DNA from 2 places in the Geodermatophilus sp. URMC 64 genome. Region 2 is predicted to be linked to the other one. Evidence: riboswitches for the same ligand, from Rfam matches in the RefSeq annotation. Region 2 holds a riboswitch; the other holds the start of a gene.

Region 1 (3,398 bases), 2.7 Mb from region 2:
GCGGAGTAGTGGACGAAGACGTCCTGGCCGCCGTCGACGGCGATGAAGCCGAAGCCCTTCTCGGCGTTGAACCACTTCACGGTGCCCTGTGCCACGTGTGCTCCCACGTTTCGTGCGTGCGGACGATCCCCCCTCAGTGGAGGGACCGGGTTACTCGCTCTTCCGCCCGCTCGAACACGTGCGTGGAACTCGAACCGCGCGAGACGGTACAGCACAGGACACGCCGGGAGCGCAACTCCACGCACGGCGAACACCCGGTTTCAGCGGGAATGTCGTCTCCGCGGGTGAACCGGTCCCCCGGAGCCTACGCCCCTACCCGATGAGCCCCGCGGCCCGTACCGACTTCAGCGACGGGTCCACCCGGTGGGTGAACCCGACGACCGGCTCCAGCGGGTCGAGGGTCTTCAGCCCCTCCCCCGTGTTGAGGACGACGGTCTCCTTGGTCGGGTCCAGCCGCCCGTCGGCCACCAGCTGCTTGAGGACGGCGACCGTCACGCCGCCGGCGGTCTCGGCGAAAACGCCCGTGGTGCGCGCCAGGTCACGGATGCCTTGGACGATCTCCTCGTCGCCGACCCGGCCGACCGAGCCGCCGGTGCGCCGGATGGCGTCGAGGGCGTACGGGCCGTCGGCGGGGTTGCCGATGTTGAGCGACTTCGCGATGCCGAACGGCTTGACCGGCCTGACGACGTCCCAGCCGTTCTCGAACGCCGTGGCGATCGGGTCGCACCCGGCCGACTGCGCGCCGAAGACCGTCCACTCGGTCGCCTCGACGATGCCGGCCGCGGTCAGCTCCCGCCAGGCCTTGTCCACCTTGGTCAGCAGCGAACCGGACGCCATCGGGATGACCACCTGGGCCGGGATGCGCCAGCCCAGCTGCTCGGCGATCTCGTAGCCCATCGTCTTGGAGCCCTCGGCGTAGTAGGGCCGCACGTTCTGGTTGACGAAGGCGGTGTCCTCGAACTCGTCGGTCTCGGCGAGCTCGCTGGTCAGCCGGTTCACGTCGTCGTAGGAGCCGTCGACGGCGACCAGGGTCTGGCCGTACACGGCGGACTGCACGACCTTGCCCGGCTCGAGGTCGCTCGGGATGAAGACGAAGGACGGGATGCCGACGCGGGCGGCGTGCGCGGCGACCGAGTTGGCCAGGTTGCCGGTCGAGGCGGCGGCGATCTTGCGGTAGCCGAGCTTCTTCGCGGCGGTGGCGGCCAGGCTGACCACCCGGTCCTTGAAGGAGTGGGTGGGGTTGGCGGAGTCGTCCTTGACCCAGAGGCCGCCGGTGATGCCGAACTCGGCGGCCAGCCGGTCGGCGCGGATCAGCGGCGTCATGCCGGGCTCGAGGGTCACCCGCTCGGCGGGGTCCTGCCCCACCGGCAGCAGCGGGGCGTAGCGCCAGATGCTCTGCGGGCCGGCCTCGATCTGCTCCCGCGTGACCGCCTTCATGATGTCGGGGTCGTAGTCGACCTCGAGCGGGCCGAAGCACTCGGCGCAGGCGTGCTCGGCGATCAGGCCGAACGTCGCGCCGCAGTTGCGACAGACCAGGCCGCGCGCGGGATTGGCGGCGTAGGCGGACGTGGGAGCGGTCAGGGTCATGCGACGACTACCTCCTCATCTTCCCCGCGGCGGGCCGTCGAGCCGCGCGGGACGGAATTGGCACCTCCCCGCCTTGGTGGCGGCGGTTGCCGGGGCTTCACCGGGCCGTGTCCCTCTGCCCCTCTGGATGAGTGGAACGCCTCGACTGTACCCAGGTCGCCGGAGTGCCCCGGCGCACGGTCAGGATGGCCCCATGGCCGGCCCGCCCACCCCGCGCATCGTCTACACCGACATGGACGGCACGATGGTCGGCCCGCGCGGCTCGTTCTGGCACAACGCGGCGCGCGAGCTGACCGCGGAGCCGGCCACCGCGCTGCTCGAGCTGCACCGCGAGGGCGTGCCGCTGGTGCTGGTCAGCGGCCGCACCTACAACCAGCTGCTGGAGGCCGCGCGGCTCTTCGCCGCCGACGGGCTGATCGCCGAGCTCGGCGCCCTGGTGAGCTGGCAGACCGGCCGGGAGGTCGAGCTGCTGCCCGGCGAGCTGCCCGAGCGCTACGCCGGCCGCGCCCCCATCGAGGTGATGACCGAGCTGGGCATCGTCGAGCGGCTCCTGGCCGAGCACCCCGGTCTGCTCGAGTGGCACGAGCCGTGGCACGCCGACCACGCCGCCGACGCCATGCTCCGCGGCCGGATCGACCCGCTGGCCGTCGACGCGTGGCTCGCCGAGGAGGGCGCCGGCTGGCTGACGATCAAGGACAACGGCGCGATCCCGGTGTCGTCGCGGATGACGTTGGCGCCCGAGGCGCTGCCGCCGCGGGTCTACCACCTCATGCCCCGCGGCATCTCCAAGGGCGCCGCGATCGCCTGGGACCTGCAGCGGCGCGGGATCGATCCGGCCGACGCCGTCGCGATCGGCGACAGCGCCAGCGACCTGGAGATGGCCCCCGCGGTCGGCCGGCTGTGGATCACCGCCAACGGCGCCGCCGTCCCCGGGATGGCCGAACGGCTCGCCGCCGTCCCCAACGTCACGGTGACCGACGCCGCCATGGGCGAGGGCTGGGCCCAGGCCGTCCGCGCCAGCCTGAACGGAGGCTGAGCGCGCAGGATTGCTGCGCGCTCAGCCTCCGTCAGGAGGTGACGTCGCGGCGGGCGAAGTGCCGGAAGCCGAGGCAGGTGAAGACGGCGGCGTAGACCAGCGACTGGACGACGCCGCGGAACAGGTCACCGGAGTCGACCGGCGTCTGCAGCAGGTCGGTCCACGCGAACTCCTCCGCGGTCGGGAAGTAGTCACGGATCGAGCCCAGCTGCTCGACCTGGTCGAGGATCGCGAAGACGAACATCGTGAACACCGCGCCGCCGACGGCCGCCAGCGGCGCGTCGGTGATCGTCGAGAACCAGAACGCGAGGGTGCCGACGACGAGCAGGTGGACGGCGAGGTAGCCGACCATCCCGGCCAGCCGCAGCAGCCCGTCGCCCTGGTCGAGGGTGACCCCGACCGGCGTCTGGATGTCCTCGAAGCCGAAGGCGATCCCGCCGGCGACCAGCGCGGTGAGCACCAGCACCACCAGCGCCCCCACCGAGAGCACCAGCGCGGCGTACCACTTCTGCCGGAGCAGCCGCATCCGCGGCACCGGGGTGGCCAGCGTGTAGCGCAGCGAGCCCCACTGCGCCTCGCTGGCCACGGTGTCGCCGAAGAACAGCGCGTAGACGACCACGAGGAAGAAGCTCGTCGTCGCGAACAGCACGAACAGCGTGAAGTTCAGCCCGCTCGACGTGGCGACGTCGACCAGGTTGATCCGGCTGTTCTGCTGCGCGTCCTCGCTGGCGCCCAGCTGCAGCGCCGCGATGAGCACGAGCGGCAGGGACACCAT
Region 2 (3,398 bases):
AGCTTGAGCTGAACGTCGGCGCCGAGGAACCGGACGAGTCCCGCTTCGGACAGCGCGAGCAGCTCCTCCAGCCGCGGTGCCGGTGGGCCGCTGGCCAGGTAGCTGAACAGGTTCATCCACCAGCCGCCGAGGTCCTCGGCCTCCGAGCGGGGGGTCAGCCGCCCGGCGCCGACGAGGGCGGCCACGGTGCCGTGGCAGAACAGCAGCGACGTGAAGACGGCGGCGTCCATGCTGTACGCCGGGTCGGCGGCGCGGGCGAGGTCGGCGCGGACGTGATCCCGGAGCCACTCCTGCAGGGCGTCGGCGCCGTCGAACCGCCGGCCGGCCAGCGGCCGGTCGAGCGCGGCCAGGTCGAACCGGTCGCGTGGATCGGGCACCGCCTCGGCGACCAGCGCCGTGGCATCGGGCGACGCGGCGTAGCGCTCGGCGAACTCCTCCCACGGCATCGCGGTGCGCTGCGGGTGGGCCCGGAACAGCTCGGTGTAGTGCGCCCAACCGAGCTCGCGGGCGATCACCGGGGCGAGGTCCGCGCGCAGGTCGAGCAGCCGGTCGCCGAAGAGCTCGTCGACCGCGGCCGGGGTGAAGAACCGCTGGGGCACGGGCGGGCCGGGCCACACGTACCCGAGCTTGGACCGGTAGGGGACGCCGCGCCGCGAGCCGACGTGCAGCCGGGGCTCGCGACCGGAGGGGCGGTACACCAGCCGCCCGTCGTCGTCCCGGGCGAAGGTGCCGCCCCGCCCGCTGGTGAGCAGCACCATGAGGTCGACGAACGCCAGGCCGGCGCCGCGGACCAGCACGTCCTGCCCCGGCTCGAGCCGGGAGAGGTCCAGGTCGGCGGTGTAGCCGGTCGGCAGGTAGGTCAGCCCGGCCTCGGCGGCCCGGTGCGCCACCGCCCGCTCGGCCGGGGTCGGGTGCGCGTCGAGGTGCCCCTGGGCCAGCAGGACGACGTCGGCCTCGATCACCGGCCCGTCGGCGAGGACGACGGTGGCGCCGATGTCGGTGACGCGGACGTCGACGGCCGACGACGCGTGCAGCTGCACGTCGGCCCACGGGCCGGCCGAGTCGACGACGGTGTCCAGCGCCCAGCCGAGGTAGGCGTTGACCAGCGGCCGGGAGGGGAAGGACGTCGGTCCGAGCCGGCGGGCCTCGGCGCCGACCGGGTCGTGGTCCGGACGGCCGCGGGCGAACCGCTCGATCCACTGCCAGAGCGTCGTCCCCTCTCCCACGGGCCCCTCGACCTCGACCGAGGCGTCCGGCAGGACGGTGACGTCGGCGACCAGCGAGTTCGCCCAGAGCAGCGAGGGCTGCTCGGCCCGCCAGACGCGCCCGCCGCCGGGCGGGTGCGGGTCGACCAGGTGCACCTGCAGCCGGCGGCCGTCGGCGAGGTCCGGCGCGTTGGCGACCAGCCGCTCGAGGACGCCGATGGCGGTCGGGCCGGCGCCGACGACGCACAGCGTCGGGGGGCGGGAGCTCAGTCGGGGACGGGCGGGAACGGACATGCGGGGACGGTCTCCGGGTCGTGGCGGCGGCTGCGGCGCAGGGATCGCGGAGCACGACACTGTGCGCTGGCGGTGCGGAGCAGGTCGACGTGCCGCCGCGAGGCCAGGACGGTCCGGTGCACGGGCTGCTCCCTTCTCCCGCTCGTGCCGCCGGGGCAGACGGCAGGCTGTTCCCCGGCCCAATATCTATCAAACCGATCGAGTTTGACGACTATCCCGGGTCGGGCCTATGGTCCCGGCAGGTCCTGAGCGCCAGCATCAAGCCCCGGCTCGCTGGCCGGCAACCCTCCACTGCGACGGGGTGCCCCGGGTGACGACCTGGCGAACGCGCGAGGCGCTCGCAAACCGCAGTACACGACCGAGGAGCATCCCGTGGGACCGGACGGCACGCCGCGCGTGCGGCACGTCTCCATCGACCTGGTCGGCCGCCCGGCCGTCGACCTGCTGCGCACCGACAGCGCCCTCTGTCGCTGACGCCCCGCTGACCGGCCTTCCGCCGCTCCCCCCCGCTGCGCCCGGGCACTCGTCCGCCCGCGCGGTTCCGTCGCGCCGTCCTCCTGGAGTTCCCGCATGACCGCAGTCGAACCCGCACTCGACGTGGTGCCGGTCCACCCGCACGACCCGCTCGCCGCGCCGCTGTTCGCCGAGCTCACCGTCGAGTACGACACCCGCTACGGCGACCTGTTCGGCGGCGCCGCCGAGGAGCTCACCCGCTACCCCGCCGAGGAGTTCCTGCCCCCGGACGGCGAGCTGGTGCTGCTCCTGCAGGACGGCGCCCCGGTCGCCGGCGGCGCCTTCCGCCGGCACGCCGACCCCGGCACCGCCGAGGTCAAGCGGATGTGGACCTCTGCCCTGCACCGCCGCCGCGGCCTGGGCCGCCACGTTCTCGCCGAGCTGGAGCGGCGGGCCGCCGTCCGCGGCTACACGCGCATGTACCTGACCACCGGCCCGCGCCAGCCCGAGGCGAAGGCGCTCTACCTCGCCGCCGGCTGGACCCCGCTGTTCGACCCCGCCGTCCCCCGCCCCACCGACTCCGAGACGCTGCGCGCCCTGCCGGTCGACCAGCGCCTGTACGCCTTCGAGAAGCACCTCGCACCCGAGACGCAGGGAGACCTCGCATGACCGCGCTCGAGGTCCGTCCCGAGGTGGTCGCGCCGCCCACGGGCACGCCCTTCGACCGGCTCAGTGTGGTGCCCGCCCGGCACCCCGGCCGGTGGGTGGCCACCGCGGTCGTCGCCGTCCTGCTCGCGATGGTGGTCCACTCGCTGGTCACCAACCCGAAGTGGGAGTGGGACATCGTCGGCGCCTACGTCACCGAGCGCTCGATCGTGCACGGCGTCGTGACGACGATCGAGCTGACCCTGATCACCGCCGTCCTCGGCTTCGCGCTGGGCACGGTGCTGGCGCTCATGCGGCTGTCCCGCTCGCCGCTGCTGCAGGCGGTGAGCTGGGGCTACACCTGGGTGTTCCGGTCGGTGCCGCTGATCCTGCAGCTGCTGCTCTGGTACAACCTCGCCTACCTGTACCAGAGCCTCGACGTCGGCATCCCGTTCGGGCCGAGCTTCTTCTCCTTCGACACGCTCTCGCTGATCGACAAGTTCGGCGCGGCGATCCTGGGCCTGGGCCTGCACCAGGCGGCGTACTCGGCGGAGATCGTGCGGGCCGGCATCCTCTCCGTCGACCAGGGGCAGCTGGAGGCGGCCGCGGCGCTGGGCATCCCGCGGCGCCGGCAGACCACCCGGATCGTGCTGCCGCAGGCGATGCGCTCGATCGTGCCGACGGCGGTCAACGAGGTGATCGGCCTGTTCAAGGGCACCTCGATCGTCTACGTGCTGGCCCTCGGCGAGCTGTTCTACACGGTGAGCGTCATCTACGGCCGCACCCAGCGGGTGCTGCCGA

The links. A riboswitch is a leader RNA that binds a small molecule or an ion and turns the genes downstream of it on or off. The one in region 2 is predicted to bind S-adenosylmethionine.
Region 1: linked by a shared signal. The riboswitch ahead of thrC (threonine synthase) and the one ahead of ACWIYF_RS12185 (GNAT family N-acetyltransferase) in region 2 are both predicted to bind S-adenosylmethionine.

What each region holds. Positions count from the first base shown of each region.
Region 1 is NZ_CP199955.1:5,171,103-5,174,500, forward strand. Features, by position in the region: gene ACWIYF_RS25310 (cold-shock protein) at 1-95, opposite strand, end outside; gene thrC (threonine synthase) at 313-1,587, opposite strand; SAM riboswitch class I at 1,600-1,721, opposite strand; gene ACWIYF_RS25320 (HAD family hydrolase) at 1,781-2,623, shown strand; gene ACWIYF_RS25325 (ABC transporter permease) at 2,655-3,398, opposite strand, start outside.
Region 2 is NZ_CP199955.1:2,478,928-2,482,325, reverse strand. Features, by position in the region: gene ACWIYF_RS12195 (FAD/NAD(P)-binding protein) at 1-1,499, opposite strand, end outside; gene ACWIYF_RS12190 (putative leader peptide) at 1,472-1,621, opposite strand; SAM riboswitch class IV at 1,741-1,852, shown strand; gene ACWIYF_RS12185 (GNAT family N-acetyltransferase) at 2,070-2,621, shown strand; gene ACWIYF_RS12180 (amino acid ABC transporter permease) at 2,618-3,398, shown strand, end outside.